DNA from 4 places in the Streptomyces sp. NPDC006529 genome. Region 1 is predicted to be linked to each of the others. Evidence: riboswitches for the same ligand, from Rfam matches in the RefSeq annotation. Region 1 holds a riboswitch; each other region holds the start of a gene.

Region 1 (5,354 bases):
AGCTGGAGGGTGAAGATGACCGCGGCGGCGCCGCTGAGCCCGGCGGCGAGGGTGGGCAGGACGGCCGCGCGGATCAGCTGGGGCCGTATCTGCCGGCCCGGACCGGTGACGGCGTGTCGCGACGGGGAGTGGCGGGGGCGGGCGGCGCGGAGTCCGGACATCGGCGTCCTCGGTACGGTACGGGGGCCCGGGCCCCCGGGGTACCGGGACCCGGTGTTGATCACCGAATACCCACGCTAGACCGCGTCCTCACCCCACAGGCGGCCAGGCCGGGAACTTCACCGGGGTGCGTCCCGCTCCGGAAGGAGCGCTCGCACGGCCGCCCGAATCCCCTCGCGGGCGCCGTCCCCCCGCCCCCACCACCGCCGTGAGCCCCTCGTACGGGCCCGCACTCCACGGACGGGCCCACGCTGAACGTATGGACCCGCGCTCACCGCACGGGCCCGCACCCCGCCGACCGGGCACACCAGGCGCACCGGCCGGACCGGCGTCAGCTGCCGACGGCCTCCGGCTCCTCGCGCGGGTCCGCCGCCGACGCCGACACGGGGCGGGAGGGGGCGGCGGGCCGGGCGGCGGAGCCCGGCCCGGTCGCGGCGCCGGGGACGGGGGCCGCCACGAACGGGCGCCACCACGGCTCGGCCGGGGCGTCCGCCGCTCCCGGCTCGAAGGGGCGGCCCGGCACCGGCAGCGCGATGGCCGCGCCCACCCGTCCGGCGGCCGACAGGGTCCCTTCGCCCGGCTCCTCCCACGGGTGCGGGGCCAGGTTGAAGGTGCCCCAGTGGATCGGCAGCATCGTGCCGTGCGGGGCGCCGCCCTGGAGGTCGAGGTGGGCGGTCATGCCCTCCTCCGGGGTCATGTGGATGTCCGGCCAGTACTCCGAGTACGCGCCGATCTGGATCATCGTCGCGTCGAAGGGGCCGTGCGCGGCGCCGATCTCCTTGAAGCCGGGGAAGTAGCCCGTGTCACCGCTGTGGAAGATCCGGTGCTCGTCGCCCGCGACGACCCACGACGCCCACAGGGTGTACTGCTGGTTGCGCAGGCCGCGCCCGCAGAAGTGCCGGGCCGGGGTCGCGGTCAGCGAGAGTCCGGCGACCTTGGTGGTCTCGTTCCAGTCCAGCTCGCGCAGCCGGTCGGCCGACACGCCCCAGTGCTCCAGGTGCGCGCCGACGCCGAGCGGGACCGCGAAGACCGTGTCCGTGGCGGCCAGAGCCTTGATCGTCGGCAGGTCGAGGTGGTCGTAGTGGTCGTGCGAGATCACCACGACGTCGACCGGCCCCAGCGCGGCCAGCGGCACCGGTACGGGGTGCAGTCGGCGGGGTCCGGCGAACGGGAAGGGAGAGCACCGCTCTCCCCACACCGGATCGAAGAGCACCCGGCGTCCGTCGATCTCCGCGAGCACGCTGGAGTGCCCCATCCAGGTCAGCCGCAGGCCGCTGACCGGCGGCTTCGCCAGATCGGCCAGGGTCGTCGGGTGCACCGGGACGGGCGCGCCCGGGTTGCGCCGGACCCGCTGCTCCTTGTGGAAATAGATCTTGGCGAACTCCACCATCGAGCCGGAAGGCCTGGTCCGGGCACCGACCGGGTTCTGAAAGACGCCGTCGGCGAAGTTCGGCGAGCGCAGGATCCGCTCCAGCCGCGCGCCGGACGGATCCGCGCCGAAGGCTTCGGGCCGCAGGGCGCGAAGCCGTGGACGCAAGGAACGGGAGCCGGGGTCGGAGCCGGTCAAGGCGCCTCCAGAGGGGAAGTGGGCAGGGCTGGTCGTACGTTCTACCACCCTCCCAACGCACACTGCCCCCGAAGGATTCCGCGCGCCTCCCCGCCCCGCCCGCGACGGCCGGCCCCTACAGCGGCAGCAGGTCCGGGCGCTTGGCCCCCATGCGGTCCCCCGAGGACTCCCCGCGCAATCGCCTGCCGATCCACGGCACGAGGTGCTCCCGTGCCCACTGGATGTTGTCGCGGGTCACCTCGGCCGAGCCGCGCGGCTGCTGCGGGGGCCACGGCTGGTCCGGGTCCGCGGGCACCTCCAGGCCGAGCACCTGCGCGGCGCGCAGCGCGACCCGGGTGTGCCCCTCGGGCGAGAGGTGGAGCCGGTCGTGGTCCCAAGCCCGCCTGTCCTGCACGGACTTCAGCGACCAGAGATCGAGCACCGGGCATCCGTACCGGTCGGCGATGGACCGGACGTGCGCCGAGTACGTCGCCACCTTGCCCCGGATGTGCCTGAGCACCGGCACCCCGCGGGTGTCGAAACCGGTGGTGATCATCACCATGCCGACTGACCCGACGAGGTCGGCGAGGGCCGCCTCGAACCGCTCCGCCACGTCGTCGGGGTCGCTCCCCGGCCGGATGATGTCATTGCCCCCGGCGCAGAAGCTGACCAGGTCGGGCGCCAGTTCCTTGGCCCGCGGCACCTGGTCGGCCACGATCTGGTCCAGGAGCTTCCCCCGCACAGCGAGGTTGGCGTACCGGAAGTCGTGCTCCTCGCGCTGGTCCGCGAGGAGCACGGCGAGCCGGTCGGCCCAGCCCACGCACAGGCCCCCCGGCCCCGGGTCGCCCACACCCTCGGTGAAACTGTCCCCGATCGCCGCGTACGAGCCGATGCCCGGCAGTGCCGTCTTGATTTCCGTCGTCCGTGCCGTCGTCTTCGTCGTCATCGCTGTCGTCGCTGCCACGAGAGCTCATACTCCACCCCGGGCGGTGACCTACGCGACCGTAGCCACCCCTTGACGGACCGTGATCTTTACCACCCGGCGGGTAAGGAATAAGTGAGGAGTCCGTCAGGTCTTTCAAGGGAGGCGGGGACACCGACGCGGCGGTGGCGTCAGACGTTCACGCCCTTCGAGCGCAGGTAGCCCAGCGGGTCGATGTCCGTGCCGTAGCCGGACCCGGTGCGGATCTCGAAGTGCAGGTGCGGGCCGGTGACGTTGCCGGTTGAACCGGAGAGGCCGATGCTCTGGCCCGCGGTCACGCTCTGGCCGACCGAGACCGAGAGCTGGGACAGGTGGCCGTACTGCGAGTAGCGGCCGTCCGCGTGCCGGATGACGACCTCGTTGCCGTACGCGCCGCCCCAGCCGGCGGAGACCACGGTGCCCGCGCCGACCGCGCGGACGGTGGTGCCGGTGCCCACGGCGAAGTCGACGCCGGTGTGGTAACCGCTGGACCACATGCTGCCGCTCGCCCGGTACTGGGTGGTGATGGAGGCGGAGACCGGGGCGACGAAGCCGGAGGCCGAGGCGGTACCGCTGCCCGAGCCCGTGCCGGCGGAGGTGCCGCCCCGAGCACTCGTCCCCTTCTGCGACGCACCCTCGTCGGCCGGGGCGGCCGGGGCCTCCGCGGCGGCGGCGCCCTCGTCCTGGCCCGCGTCCGCGTCCGCGTCCGCGTCCGCGTCCGCGTCCGCCACCGGCGCGGGTTCCTCGGCGCTTTGCGCGGCGGGCGCCGGAGCCTGTTCGCCCGGTCCGCCGAGCGCGAGCTTCAGCCCCGGGTGGATCAGCGAGGGGTCGGAGCCGACGGCCTCGCGGTTGTCCGCGTAGAGGCGCTGCCAGCCACCGCTCAGGTGCCGCTCCGCGGCGATCTCCGAGAGGCAGTCGCCGGACACCACGGTGTACACCGAGGAGGCCGCGGGCGCGGCGGCCGCGGCCCGGAGCGCCGCCGGAGCCTGGGCCGGGAGGGCCTGGGCCGGCAGCGCGGCGGTGGCGGGAGCCGTGGCCTGCGGGGCGGCCTGCGCGCCGGCGGCGCCCAGCAGCGGCAGCGCGAGCGCCGCGCTTCCGGTGCCCGCGACGACGAGACCGCGGGTCAACGCGGCGGACTTCGGACGGCGGTGCTTTCCCTTTGCGGGCATGGTGAATTCCTCTCCGTCGCCTGCGAGGTGAGCTGTCGGGTTCGGACTGGAGATGTCCGGCCGTAGGTCTACGGCTTCACCCCGAGCCGTCCGGAGGAGATCCATTCGAGAACATCGAGAAGATCGGTTTCGGAAACGGCGGCTTACCTGGTTCCCCCGCTCCTGCCGGGCGCGTGGATCGTCGGGTGCGGTGCCGGACGGTGGCAGGATTAGGCGGTCCATCCGGGTGGAGGTGAAGGTATTGGCTCCGGTCCCGTGGAACAAGCCGCGAATTCCCTTGGGTAATGGCGCGGGTGAGGGACCGCCGGAATTCCGGTCACCCTCCGTGGAATCCGCTGCGGCAACACCCTTGCGCACAAGGCAATTCGGCTTTAGCGATCACACACTCACGGTCACCGTATGATCCTGCTCACGGGGACGGGCCCGATCTCCCGGTCCCTTATGGCAAGTTGCGTTCAACCAGCGCAATTCGGACATGCCGCGACGATACGGAGGAGTCTTCGTGACCCAGCAGATACCCCAGGCCCCGTCCACGGAGCCGGAACTGACCGGAGTGCGCAACTTCCGTGACGTGGGCGGCCTCCCGGCCACCGACGGACGGAGGGTCAGATCGGGACAGGTCTATCGAAGCGGACATCTGGCGCATGCCACCGAAACCGACACGGAATTCCTCGCGTCGCTGGGTCTCCACACCGTCTTCGACTTCCGCAACGCCGCCGACCACGCCCTGGAGGGCCCGGACGTCGAGCTGCCGGGCGTGCGCAACGTCAACCTCCCGCTCTCCGACCCGGCGGACGGCACGGAGTTCTGGCGGATGGTCCGCGACGGCGATCTCGGCCAGCTGCGGGAGGCCCTCGGCGACGGCAAGGCCGCCCGGCGGATGGCCGCCTCCTACAGGGAGATCGTGACGACCCGCACCGCCGAGCACCGCCGGGTCGTGCAGGCGCTCGCCCGGAACGAGGTGCCGGTCCTGATGCACTGCGCGGCCGGCAAGGACCGGGCCGGTCTCTCGATCGCCGTCACGCTGCTCGCGCTCGGCGTGGAGCGCGAGGCGATCGTGGCGGACTACCTGGAGTCGAACGCTCCGCACCGCCGCTACAAGGTGCGCCGCAGCGGCGGGACCCCCGAGGCCCGCTCCCCCGAGGTGATGGAGCTGCTCGCCCCGCTCTTCGACGCGCGCGCCGAGTACCTGCACGCGGCCTTCGAGACCCTGGAGGAGATCTGGGGCAGCACCGACCGCTACCTCGCCGAGGGCCTCGGGCTCGCGCCCGAGACCCTCGACGAGCTGCGCGACCGCCTCCTGGAGTGACGGCGCCGGGCGGCCCGCCGGGCGGCCGACCGGCGGGCCGCCCCGCGGGTCAGCGGTTCGCGACGGCCTGCTTGACCAGGGTCCTGCCGAAGTCCCACATCAGCCCGCCCCCGCCGTGGGCGTCGTCCATGACGTCCCGGAAGGCGCCCACGAAGCGGTCCACGTCCGCCTCGTCCACGATCAGCGGCGGAATGAGCTTGATCACTTCCA
Region 2 (5,354 bases), on a different contig from region 1:
CCACGGTGCCGCCGCTCCAGAAGCGGGTGCTCGACCAGGCCGCGGGCGCCCCCACCCTGGCCTCCGCCGTGAACATCGGCGCCTTCAACCTCGGCAACGCCCTCGCCGCCTGGCTCGGCGGGCTCGTCATCGCGGGCGGCCTGGGCTGGACCGCCCCCAACTGGGTCGGCGCCGCCCTCGCCGCCTCCGCGCTGGTCCTCGCCCTCGTCTCCGGCGCCCTGGAGCGGCGCACCGCCCGGGCCGGCCGGCTGGTCGCGGCGGGCGGCGCCGCCGGCGAGCGCGAGGAAGCACCGCTCCGAGTCGCGTAGTGCGCCGCCCGGTGGGAGCTTGGTGGGGGATGTGAGGTGACCATGGGGCGAACCGGGAAGATACGCACCGCCGCGACGGCCGTGGCCGTCGCGGCGGCCACGCTCGCGGCCGGAGGCTGTACGTCGGCCCCCGCGAGCGGCCGTACGGACGGCCCCGCGGCCGCCAGCTCACCGGCCGTCCCGGGCAGCCCCGACCCGTCGGCGTCCAGCGCCCGCGCCCCCTCACCGAGCCGCAGCTACCCCCTGTCCACCGCGCCGCGGACGATCCCGGCCGTCCGCACCTTCGAAGCGGCGCGCGGCCCCGGCTGGAAGCCCGCCCCGCAGGCACGGGTCGTCGTCGCCCGCGCCGACGCGGCCGCCCTCGGCGACGAGGGGAAGATGCTCGCCCGCGACCTGGAGCTGGGCTACGCCGAGGACGGCGGCCCGCTCCGGCCCGGCGACGTGGAACTCGCTCTCGACAAGGCCCCCGCGAGCGGCGCCAAGGCCGCCCCGGAGTCCTACACCCTCACGGTGCGGGGCGGCGGCGTCCGCATCACCGGGCCCGACGACGCCGGGGTCTTCTACGGCACGCGCACCCTCGAACAGGCCGTCCGCGGCGCCGGATCCATCGGCGAGGGAACGGTCAAGGACGCGCCGGACCGCCCGCAGCGCGGCCTGAACCTCGACATAGCCCGCAAGAACTTCACCGCGCCGTGGATCGAGGACCGGCTGCGCGAGATGGCCGACCTCAAGCTCAACCAGCTGGGCCTGCACTTCTCCGACGACCAGGCCTTCCGCATCGCTTCCGTCAGCCACCCCGAGATCGTCTCCGACCCGCACCTCAGCCAGGCCGAGGTGCGCGCCATCGTGGCCCTCGCCCGGAGCCTGCACATCGAGGTCGTCCCCGAGATCGACTCGCCCGGACACCTGGGCGCCGTCCTGCGCGCCCACCCCGCCCTCCAGCTGCGCGACGCGGCCGGGCGGGCCGTCAAGGGCGCCGTGGACATCTCCGACCCGGCGTCCGCGCGGCTCGTCGACGAACTGCTGCGCGAATACCTGCCGCTCTTCCCCGGCGCGCGCTGGCACGTCGGCGCCGACGAGTACCAGGCGCTGGTCGTCAAGGACCCGCAGGCCTCCTTCCCGCAGCTCGCGGCGGCCGCCCGGAATCGGTACGGCGCCGGGGCGCGCGTCTTCGACCTGGCCACCGGCTGGCTGAACGACCGCGCGGCCGTGGTCCGCGCCGCCGGCCGGCAGCCCAAGGCGTGGAACGACGGCTTCTTCACCGGGGGCGCGGCCACCGCCGCGCGGGACGTCGAGGTGGAGTACTGGACGGGCAAGGAGATCGGCGCCCGCCCGCCCCTGGAGTACCTGCGCGAGGGCCGGCCCGTGGTCAACCTCAACGACGAGTACCTGTACTACGTCCTCGGCGAGCCCAACGACTTCACCTACCCGACCGGCCGGCGGATCTACGAACAGTGGACCCCGCTCGTGCTGCGCGGCACCGAGGCCGTGCCCGCCCGCTACGCCGACCGGATCCTGGGCGCCCGGCTCGCCGTCTGGTGCGACCTGGCCGGATCGCAGACCCAGGCGCAGGTCGCCGCCGGGATCCGGCTGCCGCTGGCCGCCCTCGCCCAGAAGGTCTGGGACCCGCGGCCGCCCGGGCCGACGTGGAGTCAGTTCACCGCGCTGGCCGACCGCCTGAGGTGAAGCGGGATCCCGGGACCGGCCCGCGCGGCGTGCTCCGCCCGGGGTCCGCTCAGTAGGCGCCGTTGACGTTGTCGATCGAACCGTAGCGGGCGGCCGCGTAGTTGCAGGCGGCGGTGATGTTCGCGACCGGGTCGTAGGAGTCGGACGACGTGCCGGGCACGTGGTAGGCCCTGAAGGTGGGGTCGATGACCTGGAGGAGGCCCTTCGAGGGAATGCCCGCGGCCGCGTTGGAGTCCCAGTTGTTGATGGCGAGCGGGTTGCCCGAGGACTCGCGCAGCACGTTGCGGTGAATTCCGTCGTAGGTTCCGGGAATTCCGTGCTGGGCCATGATCTCCAGCGACTGGCGGATCCACCCGTCGAGGTTGTTGGCGTACAGGGTGGTGGGCCGTGCGGAACGGTCGGCGCGGGCGGGCGCGGCCGTGGTATTGCGCTTGGCGACCAGGGTCGTGGCGGTGGCCTTGGCCGATCCCGAACTCGCCTTTGCGGCCCCGCCGATCGTCAGCTTGGTTCCCGGGCGGATGACGGACGGGTCGCTGCCGATCACCGAGCGGTTGTCCGCGTACAGCTTCTTCCAGCCGCCGCTCACGGAATGCGTTTGCGCGATCTTGGAAAGGGTGTCGCCGGGCACCACGGAATAGACCGTGGGCGCGGCGGCCTTCGTCGCGGCCGTGGAAGCGGTGGGCGCCTTGGCGGCCGCGGCCGGCTGAGCGGCCTCCGCCCCGGAGGCGCTGATCAGCGGGAGGGCGAGGGCGAAACCGCCGGTGCCCGCGACGGCGACCAGACGGGCCACCCGGCTGTTCTTGGGACGGCGGTGCTTGCCCGATGCGGACATGGCGCATTCCTCTCCGTCGCCTGCGAGGTGAGCTGTCGGGTTCGGACGGGAGCTGTCCGGCCGCACCGCGGCACGCGTGTTCCGGACATGCCTCGGGCATGACGAAGGCGTGCGTGCCGGTGGTGCGACTTCACCCCGAGCCGGTCCGGATTCATGATCCGGACCGGCGGCCTACCTGGTTCCCCCGCTCCTGCCGTACGTGAAGTGGGATGGGTTTCCGGGTGGCGGCAGGATTCGGCGTTCCACCTGGATTGCGGTGACCGTAAACGAAGAGGGAGGGCGGGAACAAGGGGCGAATTCCGCGTGGTGATCGTCTTATCGGTACCGGTCCGCGGAATGCGTCACACCCGTACGGGTCATGGATCCCGAATTTCATTGCTGGGCCCGGAATTGAGACTTCCGGATCTTTTATGGGTGGCGGCGGTCCGGCCTGTTCCGCGTGACTCACATCACCGCCGGAGCGCCCGTTCCGCATTCAAGGGCAAATCACCCCTAGCTGCCTCTAAAGGTGTTTCTCGCACCTCCACCGGCCGCGCCGCCTCCGGCAGTTCCGCGCACCCGGGCGGCGCTTCCGGCGTCCGCGGGACCCCGGCGTGCGGTTCCGGGGCGCCGTCGGCCGCCCGAAGTGTGCCGGTGGCCCCGACGGGAGGCTCCCGCCGTGTACGTTCGCAGCACGGGACGGATCACAGGAGAGCGGGGTATGACGTGACGCATCGCGTACGAGGGGTCATCGCACGGAGCAAGGGCGCGCCGGTGGAGACGACAACGATCCTCGTGCCCGACCCGGGGCCGGGCGAGGCGCTCGTCCAGGTCCAGGCCTGCGGGGTCTGCCACACCGACCTGCACTACCGGGAGGGCGGCATCAACGACGCCTTCCCCTTCCTCCTCGGCCACGAGGCCGCCGGAGTGGTGGAGGCCGTCGGCCCCGATGTCACCGGCGTCGCCCCTGGCGACTTCGTGATCCTCAACTGGCGCGCCGTGTGCGGCCGCTGCCGCGCCTGCAAGCGCGGGCGCCCCTGGTACTGCTTCGACACCCACAACGCCACCCAGTCCATGACCCTGGAGGACGGCACTCCGCTCTCCCCGGCGCTGGGCATCGGAGCCTTCGCCGAGAAGACCCTGGTCGCCGCCGGCCAGTGCACCAAGGTGGACCCGGCGGCCTCGGCCGCCGCCGCCGGACTGCTGGGCTGCGGGGTGATGGCGGGCCTCGGCGCGGCCCTCAACACCGGGAACGTCGGCCGCGGCGACTCGGTGGCCGTCATCGGCTGCGGCGGCGTGGGCAACGCGGCCGTCGCCGGGGCCCGGCTCGCCGGTGCGGGCCGGATCATCGCGGTGGACCTGGACGACCGCAAGCTGGAACAGGCCAGGGGGCTGGGCGCCACCCACACCGTCAACGGCCGTACCGAGGACGTGGTCAAGGCGGTCCAGGCGCTGACCGGCGGCAACGGAGCGGACGTGGTCATCGACGCCGTCGGCCGCCCCGAGACCTACCGGCAGGCGTTCTACGCCCGCGACCTGGCCGGCACCGTGGTGCTGGTCGGCGTCCCCACCCCGGAGATGGCCCTCGAACTCCCGCTGCTCGACGTCTTCGGCCGCGGCGGCGCCCTCAAGTCCTCCTGGTACGGGGACTGCCTGCCCGAGCGGGACTTCCCGCTGTTGATCGACCTCTACCTCCAGGGCCGCCTCGACCTCGACGCGTTCGTCTCCGAGACCATCGCGCTCGACGACGTGGAGGAAGCCTTCGCCCGCATGGAACGCGGCGAAGTCCTCCGCTCGGTCGTCCTCTTCTGACCACAAGCCCCGGGCCACCCCCCGGCCCGGGGCCCGCCGTCGGCCCAAGGCGCGCCACATCAGCCCCGCCGACGGACCACGGCGCCGCGATGTCAGCCCCGCCGGCGTTTGAGGCGCCGCCGGAGGCAGCACCGGGCCCGCACGGCCCGCACCGGAACCCACCGCACCGGAACCCACCGCACCCGACCCTTGGATCGTCCGTGACCCACAGCCACAGCCCCAGCTACCGCCAGCCCGGCGTAGTCCTGACCGACCACCGCTTCACGGTCCCGCTGGACCACGACCGCCCGGACGGCGAGCGCATCGAGCTGTACGCCCGCGAGGCCGTGGCGACGGGCAAGGACCCGGCCACGCTGCCCTGGCTGCTCTACCTGGAGGGCGGCCCCGGCTTCGGTGCCCGCCGCTTCACCGGCCGCCAGGCCTGGCTGGACCGGGCCCTGACCGAGTTCCGCGTCCTCCTCCTGGACCAGCGCGGCACCGGCCGTTCCACCCCCGCGAACCGCCAGACCCTCCCGCTGCGCGGCGGCCCCGCCGAACAGGCCGACTACCTCGCCCACTTCCGCGCCGACGCGATCGTCCGCGACTGCGAAGCCATCCGCCCCGCCCTCACCGGCGGCGCACCCTGGACCGTACTCGGCCAGAGCTTCGGCGGGTTCTGCGTCACCCACTACCTCGGCGCCGCGCCCGAGGGGCTCAGCGCCGCGCTGATCACCGGCGGCCTGCCGTCCCTCGACGCC
Region 3 (5,354 bases), on a different contig from region 1:
GCGGCGGTGCTCCGCGGTCTCGGAGTCGACCATCGTGTAGCCGATCTCCCCCGGCCGCACGTAGTGCAGGTGCCTGCGCGCCTGCTGCTCCGCGTAGGCCGGGTCCTGCCAGCGGGCCTTTTCGTCGCGCAGCTCGTCCAGCCGCTTGCGCGCCCCGTCGGCGCTCCGCTGCTGGTCGGCGATCTCCGAGCGCTGGGAGACGTACTGGCGCATCGGGTACGCGAGGGCGACGACCAGCGTACAGAGCACCAGCACCAGCAACGCGGCCCGGCCGGTCAGCCGGCTGCGGCGGACCTGACGGCGCGTCTGCGAGCGGTAGACGTGGGCCGCGGTCCGTTCTCCGAGCTGCTTGAGCCTGGTCGCGGTCGAGAAGGTGGAGAACCGATCCCGGTTCCCGGCCATTGACTCCGCCTCCCCTGTAGCGCACACAGCAATACGTCCCCGCACACGGTACGGGACCGAGCGCGGGGACGTACGGAGGCTGCCTGGCCCCGCGGGGATGAACCCCGCGGAGGAGGGTCAGCCCTTGAAGCGCGGGAAGGCGGAGCGGCCCGCGTACACCGCGGCGTCGTCGAGGATCTCCTCGATGCGCAGCAGCTGGTTGTACTTGGCGACGCGGTCCGAGCGGGCCGGGGCGCCGCTCTTGATCTGACCGCAGTTCACCGCGACGGCGAGGTCGGCGATGGTGACGTCCTCGGTCTCGCCGGAGCGGTGCGACATCATGCACTTGAAGCCGTTGCGCTGGGCCATCTCGACGGCGTCCAGGGCCTCGGTCAGCGAACCGATCTGGTTCACCTTGACGAGCAGGGCGTTCGCCGAGCCCTCTTCGATGCCGCGGGCGAGGCGCTCCGGGTTGGTGACGAAGAGGTCGTCGCCGACGATCTGGACCTTGGAGCCCAGGCGGTCGGTGAGGATCTTCCAGCCGGCCCAGTCGTCCTCGAACAGCGGGTCTTCGAGGGAGACCAGCGGGTACGCGGCGCAGAGCTCCTCGTAGTACTCGGTCATCTCGGCGGCCGAGCGGGACTGGCCCTCGTACTCGTACTTGCCGTCCTTGTAGAACTCGGACGCGGCGGCGTCGAGCGCCAGCGCGATGTCCTTGCCCGGGACGTAGCCGGCCAGCTTGATGGCCTCGACGATGAGGTCGAGCGCGGCGCGGTTGGACTCCAGGTTCGGGGCGAAGCCGCCCTCGTCGCCCAGGCCGGTGGAGAGGCCCTTGCTGTGCAGGACCTTCTTGAGGGTGTGGTAGACCTCGGAACCCCAGCGCAGCGCCTCGGAGAAGGACTCCGCGCCGATCGGAGCGATCATGAACTCCTGGATGTCCACGTTGGAGTCGGCGTGCGACCCGCCGTTCAGGATGTTCATCATCGGAACGGGCAGCAGGTGCGCGTTCGGGCCACCGAGGTAGCGGAAGAGCGGCAGGTCCGAGGCCTCGGACGCGGCGTGCGCGACGGCCAGGGAGACACCGAGGATCGCGTTGGCGCCCAGCGAGCCCTTGTTGTCGGTGGCGTCCAGGTCGCACATGGCCTGGTCGATCAGGCGCTGCTCGGTGGCGTCGTAGCCGACGAGCTCCGGGCCGATCTGCTCGATGACGGCGAGGACGGCCTTCTCGACGCCCTTGCCGAGGTAGCGGTTGGCGTCACCGTCCCGCAGCTCGACGGCCTCGAAGGCACCGGTGGAGGCGCCGGACGGAACAGCAGCACGGCCGGTGCTGCCGTCGTCGAGGCCAACCTCGACCTCGACCGTGGGGTTGCCTCGGGAGTCCAGGATTTCCCGGGCTACGACGACGTCGATGGACGGCACGAGCATCTCCTTATGGGATGTGGCGCTGGGTGTGCGGTGGCGTGTCGGGCCGTGGGACGGCCCTGCCGCTTAGAGCCTAACCGGATCGGGGCGGTCGGCCCGCCGAGCAACCGCTCCCTGGGACGAAAAAGGGTGGGAATACCCCTCTTACAGGACATAGAGCAAGGCTGAAGGCGGGATTCCGCCCGCGGAAACACGACGGCCCGGCGCGTGGGGGGATACGCGCCGGGCGGTGGTGGTCATGCGTGGAGCGTTACCGCGGGGTTCAGCTGAGCTTCAGCTTCTGACCCGGGAAGATCAGGTCGGCGTCCTGCACGATGTCCTTGTTCAGCTCGAACACGTGCTGCCAGCCGCCCTTGACGGCGTTCGCCTGGGCGATGGTGCCGAGGGTGTCGCCGGCCTTGACCTCGTAGGAGCCGTTGCCCGTCTTGGGGGCCTCGGCGGCCGGGGTCTTCTTGACGGGGGCCGGGGTCTCGGCGCGCTCGGAGCGGGTGACCGGCGCCTCGGCGCGCTTGGTCTCCTGCTTCGGCTGGGCCTTCTTCTCGGCCTTCTTCTCGGGCTTGGCCTGCTTGGGGGCCTCGGCCGCGCCGCCGTTGTAGGCCGCGTTCGACAGGCCCACGCCGCAGGACGGCCACGCGCCCTTGCCCTGGCCCTTGAGGACCTTCTCGGCGATGGCTATCTGCTGCGACTTGGTGGCCTGGTTGGCCTGCGGGGCGTAGGCCTTGCCGCCGTACGCCGCCCAGGTGGAGGACGAGAACTGCACGCCGCCGTAGTAGCCGTTGCCCGTGTTGATGGACCAGTTGCCGCCGGACTCGCACGCGGCGACGGCGTCCCACTGGGAGGTGGTCGCGGCGCTCGCGGCGCCCGCGGTCATCAGCGGGGCCGCCACGGCGACACCGGCGACACCGACGAGGGTGACGACACGGGTGGCCTTGGAGGCGCGACGGTGCTTGCCCTTGCCGGAAAGCAGCATGGTTTTCTCCTCACCGACGCCTGCGAAGTGAGCTGTCGGGTTCGGGCGGATGAGTTGCCCGGTCGCGCACCGTGGTGCGCGGCTTAACCCCAAGCCGGTTCCGTGACCGTCTCTCAACGGCCGGTTCCGGCACTTACCTTGGTTCCCCCGCTCCTGCCTTCGGCGCTTGCGCGACGACTGTTCCCTCCGTCCGCCGGCAGGATTCGGCGATGCGGTCGAAGGAGCCCGCGGTGGCGAGCGATTCAGAAGGTAGACAGGTCTCTCCCCGATGTTCAACGAGGGACATCGGGGAGAAACGGGCCCTACTTGCGCTCCCGGGACGGGTGTTTACGCAGGTGAGAGCCGGGTTTGCGGCAGTCTCCGACCAGGACACGCCAGTTGGACCGAAGAGATGCATGTCTCACTTGCACGAATGGGACATACAAGGCGATCTTCGCGCCCGAAGTGCCCCTATTTCTGGCTTAGATCGAGATTCTGCCCCGGGGTGATGAGGTCGGCGTCGTGCCCGATGACCTGCTGATTGGCCTCGTAAAGGGCATTCCAGCCACCCTCGACCCCCTGGGCGGTCGCGATCGCCGTCAGGTTGTCCCCGGCCTTGACGGTGTACGACGGATCCGACAGGGCGTCAGGGGCCGCGGACGTCTCCGCGGCGGGCGTTCCGCGGTGCTTTCCACCGGTTGCCGACGTTTCGCCCTGCGGCGTGGCCGCGGAGCCGGGCGTGGCGGCCGGGCCCGTCGGGGCCACCGGGGCCGCGGGGTTCGACGGGGAGGCCGTCGGACCGCCCGGGAGCGCGGAGCCACCGGTTACGGGCGCCACGGGCGTTCCGGTGGGCCCGGTCGGGGTGGCGGGGCCACCGGTCTCGGGCGCCGGGGGTGGCATGACGGGCAGTCCGGAGGTCAGCGGGGTCTCGGGGACCGCCGGCAGCGCGCCGGGCGAGGCGCTGGCCCCGGACGGGGTGGTGGCTCCGGGGATGTGCCCGGTGGAGGCCGGCGTCGAGGCGGGCGCGGGCGCTCCGGCGAGCGGACCCGTGCCGGAGGCCGGGGTTCCTTCGGGGCGCAGCGGGCTCGGCGCGACGGAACCGGAACCTGCGCGGCCCGGGTCGACGGTGGGCGCGGGGCCGCCCCGGGTGAGCCCGGAGGACTCCCCGCACAGCGGCCAGGCCTGCGGTCCCTGCGAGGCGAGGACCCGCTCGGCGATGGCTATCTGCTGCGAGCGGCTGGCGAGGTCGGGCCGCGCGGCGAACTCCAGCCCGCCCGCGCTCTTCCACTGTTCCAGCGTGAACTGGAGTCCGCCGTACGACCCGCTGCCGAAATCGGCGCTCCAGGTTCCGCCGCTCTCACACTCGGCCACCCTGTCCCAGGTGGTGGTCTCGGCCGCGTTCGCGCCGGAGGCGGCGAACAGCGGCAGAGCGAGCGCGGAGCCGGCGACTCCGGCGGTGACGACGAGGGCGGGGACCTGACGGGGGCGTCTGTGGCGGCCGTTCCCGGAACGCATGAGGGTGGACCTTTCGCGTGGCGGCGGGGGCGACGCGAACCTAGCCGGGTTCGAACGCTTGTCACAAGTCGATGATGCGCAGATCACGTCGAGGTCACAGAGTTGACTCTTCGTCAGCCAAGGGCCCCGGCGCCGCCCCTTCCGCATCCGCAACGTTTGGGGTTGTGAAGCGGACCGGAAGCGTGCGCAGGCCACGCATGATCAGTCCGCCCCGCCACCGCAGCTCCTCGGGAGGAATGGCCAGTTCCAGATCGGGCAGACGCGTCAGCAAACTCGCGAGCGCCGTCTGACCCTCCAGCCGGGCCAGCGGGGCGCCCAGGCAGTAGTGGATGCCGTGCCCGTATCCGAGGTGCTGGTTGTCGCTCCGCGCGAGGTCCAGAGCGTCCGGCGCGTCGAAGCGCGCCGGGTCCCGGTCGGCCGCCGCGAGGACGACGAGCACCGGATCGCCCGCCGGGACGTCCTGGCCGCCGATGGCCAGCGGCTCGGTCGCGTAGCGCCAGGTCGCCAGCTCCACGGGACCGTCGTACCGGAGCAGTTCCTCGATCCCGGTCGCCAGCAGCTCCGGCGCACCGGCCGTCAGCGACTCCTGGAGGAGCGCGCGCTGGCGGGGGTTCCGGAGCAGCGCGTAGGTGCCGTTGCCGATCAGGTTGATGGTGGTCTCGAAACCCGCGAAGAGGAGCACGAAGCACATGGCGGTGGCCTCGGCCTCCGTCAGGTGGTCGCCGTGGTCGCTCGCCCGGATCAGGTCCGAGATGAGGTCGTCGCCGAGGTCGTCGCGCTTGCGGTGGATCAGCTCGCCGAGGTACGCGCGGATCTTCTTGACGGAGCGGGCGACCCCGCCGCGCGGACCGCCGCCGTGCCGGATCATCATCCCGGCCCAGTCGCGGAAGTCGTCCTGGTCCTCGCGCGGTACGCCGAGCAGCTCGCAGATGGCGTAGATGGGGAGCGGGAAGGCGAACTCGTGGATCAGGTCGGCCTCCCCCTTCTGCGCGAAGGCGTCGATGAGCTGGTCCGTCAGCTCCTGCACCCGCGGGGCGAACTCGGCGACCCTGCGCGGGGTGAAGGCCTTCGCCACCAGGCGCCGCAG
Region 4 (5,354 bases), on a different contig from region 1:
GAAGCCGCTGTCGCGGAGGTTGCGCAGGGCGGCGGCGCCCACGCCGGTGCCGCTGCGGCTGGCGCCGATCACGGCGACCGAGCGGGGGGCGAGCAGCCGCTGGACGGAGCGGGCCTCGGCGCGCTGTTCGCGGGCCCGCTGGACGGCCAGGGATTCGGCGGTGGGTTCGAGGTCGAGGTCGAGGTGGACCGAGCCGTCCTCGAAGGTGCGCTTCTGCTGGTAGCCGACCTCTTTGAAGACCTTGATCATCTTGACGTTGGCGGGCAGGACCTCGGCCGCGAAGCGGCGGATCCCGCGCTCGCGCGCGACCGCGCCGATGTGTTCGAGGAGGGCGGAGGCGACCCCGCGGCCCTGGTGGGCGTCCTGGACGAGGAAGGCGACCTCGGCCTCGTCGGCCGCTCCGGAGGCGGGGCGCCCGTCGGGGCCGATGCGGTCGTAGCGGACGGTCGCGATGAACTCGCCGCCGACGGTGGCCGCGAGGCCGACCCGGTCCACGTAGTCGTGGTGGGTGAAGCGGTGCACGTCCTTGGCGGACAGCCGGGGGTAGGGGGCGAAGAACCGGTAGTACTTCGACTCGTCCGAGACCTGTTCGTAGAAGCTGACCAGGCGCTCCGCGTCCTCGGGCGTGATGGGGCGGATCCGGGCGGTGCCGCCGTCGCGCAGCACGACGTCCGCTTCCCAGTGGGCCGGGTACGAGGGGTCCGACGCGGTGGTCATGGAGCCACCCTAGAGCCTGGTTTGGGCGGACGGAGGGCGGGCGCCGGGCGGGGGCGCACCCGCGGGGCCGCGTGCGCGCGGCGCAGTAGCCGAGCCGGGGCAAACCAGTGCAAGCTGTGGAGGGTCGAACGGCAGGTGAACGGGGGCCGAAGGTCGGCCGGAGCACTCGGAGTGCCGTGAGAGACTGGTCTAGACAACCGTAAGAACCTGAAGGGCATCACCATGGCAGAGCGCCGCGTCAACGTCGGCTGGGCCGAGGGCCTGCACGCTCGTCCCGCCTCGATCTTCGTCCGGGCGACCACCGCTTCCGGCGTCCCGGTGACCATCTCCAAGGCCGACGGCAACCCGGTCAACGCCGCGTCCATGCTCGCGGTCCTGGGCCTGGGCGCCCAGGGCGGCGAGGAGATCGTCCTCGCGTCCGACGCCGAGGGCGCGGACGCCGCGCTGGACCGTCTGGCGAAGCTGGTCGCCGAGGGTCTCGAAGAGCTTCCCGAGACCGTCTGACCCCCGGCCGACCCCCCGGGTCCGGCCCACGCACCACCCACGGCGGAGCCGTGGCCCCGCACCCGGGGCCACGGCTCCGCCGCATTTCCCGGGAACGCCCGAAGCCGCGTAACACCCCCGGACCTTTTCGTTTATCCGGAACGCACCCACGCGGCCGGAAAAACAATTCCCGCCCGGTAAATCAATCCTTTGTATCGGGACCGTGTTAAAGCCCGCCGCTCGCCATGTTTACGGCAGGTTGCGAAGTCCTCACGCGCAGCCGGTGCGCTCCGGCCGCGCGGTCGGCGTGGGCCGCGGTCAGCGCCCGCGCCCGCTCCGCGTCGCCGCGCGCCACCGCGTCCACGATCGCGCCGTGCTCCGCCCAGGACTCCACGGGCCGCACCGGAGCGTCCACGGCGTACATCCAGGCAACCTTGTGGCGCATCTGCGTGAGCAGCGCGATCAGGCCGGGGCTGTCCGAGGCCTGCACGAGCGTCTCGTGGAACCAGCCGCCCAGGGATCGCAGATCCTCCCCCTGCCCCCTCCTGGCCCGCTCCTGGCCCAGCCGTACCAGCCCCCGCAGCACCTTCAGGTGCGCCTCGCTGCGCCGGCGGGCGGCCCGGGCCGCCGCGAGGGGCTCCAGCAGCATCCGGACCTCCAGGAGGTCGGCCGCCTCCTGCTCGGTCGGCTCGGCGACGCAGGCGCCCGCGTGCCGGCGGGTGGTGACGAAGCCCTCGGACTCCAGGGTGCGCAGTGCCTCCCGGACGGGGACGCGGGAGACTCCGTAGCGCCGGGCGAGCAGCTCCTCGGTGAGGCGGGAGCCCGGGCCGAAGACCCCGGAGACGATGTCGTCGCGGATCGCCGTACAAACCGCGTGCGCGGGAATTCGCAAGACCGGACCTCCGCTGAATACCGTTGCCGCCGAATCCATTACCGCGACTCTATGGCAACGCGCGCTCTTTTCCGAGGACGGTTTTCGGAAATGGGCACAAAGGCACGCACGACACGAAGGCCCCGGCTCGATGAGCCGGGGCCTTCGGTCAGCGCGTGCGCGGGCGGGTCAGATCTCGACGCCCTTGGACCGCAGGTAGGCCAGCGGGTTGATGTCCGAGCCGTAGGACGGGCCGGTACGGGCCTCGAAGTGCAGGTGCGCGCCGAAGCTGTTGCCGGTGTTGCCCGACAGCCCGATCTGCTGGCCCGCGGTGACCTGCTCGCCGGCGGAGACGCTCAGCCGCGAGAGGTGGCCGTACTGGGTGTACGTACCGTCGTTGTGCTTGATGACGATGTTGTTGCCGTACGCACCGCCGTCGCCAGCCTCGACGACGACGCCCGCGCCCACGGCGTGGACGACGGTGCCCTCGGCGGCGTGGAAGTCGACGCCGGTGTGGCTGCCGGAGGACCAGGCGCTGCCGCCGGCGCCGTACTGGGTGCTGACGTAGGAGCCGGTGACCGGCAGCACGAAGGCGTTGAGGCGCTTGCGCTCCTCTTCGCGGTCCGCGCGCTCCTTGGCCTCGCGCTCGGCCTTGGCCTTCGCCTCGGCCATGCGGCGGGCCTCGGCGGCCTTCGTCTTCGCCTCGGCCTCGGCCTGCGCCTTGAGGGCGGCGGCGTCGGCGGCGTTGCGCTGCGCGTCGGCCTGGGCCTCCAGGTCGCCGGCGAGGGTGTCCGCGACGACGACGGCGTTCATGCCGTCACCCTGGGGGGCGGTGGAGTGGTGGTTGTCCGCGGCGAAGGCCGGGGCTGCGAGGCTGGCCGCGACGCCGGTGGCGGCGAGGGCGGCTATGCCGGCGACACCTGCGGTCTTCCGGCTCAGACGGCTGGAACCACGGTGCTTGCCGGAAGAGGCACGACTGCTGCCGAACGCCATGAAGGGGCTGATCCTTTCCTTCCCTCTCGCCTACCGGGTTAGCTGACGGGTTCGGAGCAGGAAGGTCTCCTACGGGCCCCCTCTTGCGAGATGGCCCGATTCACCCCAGGGACGTGGGTCCCCGGCTCCCCAGGCTCGCGCCTGACGGGGACTCGGCGATCGCTGCCCGGTGCCGCGAGTGCGGCGTTCACAACTGACGGACAGCACGCCCGACGCTAGGCGGATCTTCGGGTAATCACCAAACACACGCGCCCCATTGTTAGCTACGTCACGTGACATAGAAGCAACCTCTCCGCCAAACGGACAAAAGGGGTTCCGGTGGCCAAGCCACCGAAACCCCTTCCGCGCCCGCTCAGTTCACGGGCGGTTCACCGTCAGTTCGCGACGACGCGCACGTCACCGATTCCGAGCGCGCGCACCGGCGCCTCGATCTGCGAGGCGTCACCGACGAGCACCGTCACGAGCCGGTCCACCGGGAAGGCGTTGACGACGGCGGAGGTGGCCTCCACCGTGCCCGTCTCGGCCAGCCGCGCGTACAACCGCGCCTGGTAGTCGTCCGGCAGGCCCTGCTCGACCTGGTCGGCCAGGGTCCCCGCGACGGACGCGGCCGTCTCGAACTTCAACGGGGCCACGCCCACCAGGTTCTGCACCGCCACGTCCCGCTCCGCGTCGGTCAGACCGCCCTCCGCGAGGGTGCGCAGCACCTTCCAGAGGTCCTCCAGCGCCGGGCCCGTGTTGGGGGTGTCCACCGAACCGCTGATGGCGAGCATCGACGCGCCGGTGCCGTCCGCGGTGGAGCGCAGCACCTGCCCGAAGGCGCGCACGCCGTAGGTGTAGCCCTTCTCCTCGCGCAGCACCTTGTCCAGGCGGGAGGTGAGGGTGCCGCCCAGGCAGTACGTGCCGAGCACCTGGGGCGCCCAGACGCGGTCGTGCCGGTCCGCACCGATCCGCCCGATGAGCAGCTGGGTCTGCACCGCCCCCGGCCGGTCCACGATGATCACGCGGCCCGTGTCGTCCGCGGTGATCGGCGGTACGGGGAGCGGCTCGGCCGTGCCGCCCGTCCAGGTGCCCAGGGTGTCCGCGAGGACGGCGTCCAGGTCGATGCCGGTCAGGTCGCCGACCACCACCGCGGTGGAGGTGGCGGGGCGCACGTGGGCCTCGTAAAAGGCGCGTACGGCCGCGGCGTCGATCCGGGCCACCGTCTCCTCGGTCCCCTGGCGCGGGCGGGACATCCGCAGCGTGGCCGGGAACAGCTCCTGGGAGAGCTGCTTGGCGGCCCGGCGCTGCGGGTTGGCCAGCTCGTGCGGGATCTCGTCGAGCCGGTTGCGCACCAGCCGGTCCACCTCGCTGTCGGCGAAGGCGGGGGCGCGCAGGGCCTCGGCGAGCAGGCCCAGGGCCTTGGCGAGCCGGGAGGCCGGGACCTCCAGGGAGACCCGGATGCCGGGGTGGTCGGCGTGCGCGTCGAGGGTGGCGCCGCAGCGCTCCAGCTCGGCCGCGAACTCCTCGGCGGAGTGCTTGTCGGTGCCCTCGGACAGGGCGCGGGCCATGATCGTGGCCACGCCGTCCAGCCCGGCCGGTTCGGCGTCCAGCGGGGCGGCGAGGTTGATCTCGACGGCCACCACCTGCTGCCCGGGCCGGTGGCAGCGCAGCACGGTCAGGCCGGTGTCCAGCGCACCGCGCTCGGGGGCCGGGAACGCCCACGGCCGGGCCTCGCCGGGCTGCGGCCGGGGGTGGAAGGTCATCGTGACGGCTGCGGTGTCGCTCACTGCTCCGTCCCTTCGGTCTCGTCGTTCTCGGCGGCTTCCTCGGCGTCGTCGGCCGCGAGCGGCTCGTAGACGAGCACGGCGCGGTTGTCCGGGCGCAGCCGGGACGCGGCCACGGCCTGGACCTCTTCGGCGGTGATGTCCAGGACCCGGCCGACGGCGGTGAGCGCCAGCTGCGGGTCGCCGAAGAGCACCGCGAAGCGGCACAGTTCGTCGGCGCGGCCGGCCACCGTGCTCAGCCGGTCCAGCCATTCGCGTTCCAGCTGGGCCTGTGCGCGCTCCATCTCCTCCGCGGTCGGGCCCTCGGCGGCGAACCGCGCGAGTTCCTCGTCGACGGCGGCCTCGATGTCGGGCACCTCGACCCCGCCGGAGGTCTTGACGTCCAGCCACCCCAGCGAGGGGGCGCCGGCCAGGCGCAGCATGCCGAAACCGGCCGCCACGGCGCTCTGGTCGCGGCGGACCAGGCGGTTGTGGAGCCGGGAGGACTCGCCGCCGCCCAGGATGGTCAGGGCCACGTCGGCGGCGTC

The links. A riboswitch is a leader RNA that binds a small molecule or an ion and turns the genes downstream of it on or off. The one in region 1 is predicted to bind cyclic di-AMP.
Positions count from the first base shown of each region.
Region 2: linked by a shared signal. The riboswitch ahead of ABZY31_RS20785 (LysM peptidoglycan-binding domain-containing protein) and the one ahead of ABZY31_RS05815 (LysM peptidoglycan-binding domain-containing M23 family metallopeptidase) in region 1 are both predicted to bind cyclic di-AMP.
Region 3: linked by a shared signal. The riboswitch ahead of ABZY31_RS15415 (transglycosylase family protein) and the one ahead of ABZY31_RS05815 (LysM peptidoglycan-binding domain-containing M23 family metallopeptidase) in region 1 are both predicted to bind cyclic di-AMP.
Region 4: linked by a shared signal. The riboswitch ahead of ABZY31_RS08500 (M23 family metallopeptidase) and the one ahead of ABZY31_RS05815 (LysM peptidoglycan-binding domain-containing M23 family metallopeptidase) in region 1 are both predicted to bind cyclic di-AMP.

Region 1 covers NZ_JBEXPB010000004.1:207,043-212,396, reverse strand. Annotated here, with positions in the region: gene ABZY31_RS05830 (ATP-binding protein) at 1-161, opposite strand, end outside; gene ABZY31_RS05825 (MBL fold metallo-hydrolase) at 491-1,726, opposite strand; gene ABZY31_RS05820 (SGNH/GDSL hydrolase family protein) at 1,842-2,651, opposite strand; gene ABZY31_RS05815 (LysM peptidoglycan-binding domain-containing M23 family metallopeptidase) at 2,819-3,835, opposite strand; cyclic di-AMP (ydaO/yuaA leader) riboswitch at 3,840-4,061, opposite strand; gene ABZY31_RS05810 (tyrosine-protein phosphatase) at 4,338-5,144, shown strand; gene ABZY31_RS05805 (aspartate aminotransferase family protein) at 5,194-5,354, opposite strand, start outside.
Region 2 covers NZ_JBEXPB010000030.1:10,972-16,325, forward strand. Annotated here, with positions in the region: gene ABZY31_RS20775 (MFS transporter) at 1-308, shown strand, start outside; gene ABZY31_RS20780 (glycoside hydrolase family 20 protein) at 351-1,994, shown strand; gene ABZY31_RS20785 (LysM peptidoglycan-binding domain-containing protein) at 2,044-2,826, opposite strand; cyclic di-AMP (ydaO/yuaA leader) riboswitch at 2,831-3,076, opposite strand; gene ABZY31_RS20790 (S-(hydroxymethyl)mycothiol dehydrogenase) at 3,532-4,617, shown strand; gene ABZY31_RS20795 (alpha/beta fold hydrolase) at 4,818-5,354, shown strand, end outside.
Region 3 covers NZ_JBEXPB010000018.1:19,230-24,583, reverse strand. Annotated here, with positions in the region: gene ABZY31_RS15425 (septum formation initiator family protein) at 1-402, opposite strand, end outside; gene eno (phosphopyruvate hydratase) at 520-1,806, opposite strand; gene ABZY31_RS15415 (transglycosylase family protein) at 2,066-2,773, opposite strand; cyclic di-AMP (ydaO/yuaA leader) riboswitch at 2,776-2,948, opposite strand; gene ABZY31_RS15410 (transglycosylase family protein) at 3,224-4,267, opposite strand; gene ABZY31_RS15405 (cytochrome P450) at 4,362-5,354, opposite strand, start outside.
Region 4 covers NZ_JBEXPB010000007.1:138,819-144,172, reverse strand. Annotated here, with positions in the region: gene ABZY31_RS08515 (GNAT family N-acetyltransferase) at 1-717, opposite strand, end outside; gene ABZY31_RS08510 (HPr family phosphocarrier protein) at 940-1,221, shown strand; gene ABZY31_RS08505 (GntR family transcriptional regulator) at 1,427-2,092, opposite strand; gene ABZY31_RS08500 (M23 family metallopeptidase) at 2,261-3,064, opposite strand; cyclic di-AMP (ydaO/yuaA leader) riboswitch at 3,077-3,232, opposite strand; gene ABZY31_RS08495 (pitrilysin family protein) at 3,439-4,806, opposite strand; gene ABZY31_RS08490 (pitrilysin family protein) at 4,827-5,354, opposite strand, start outside.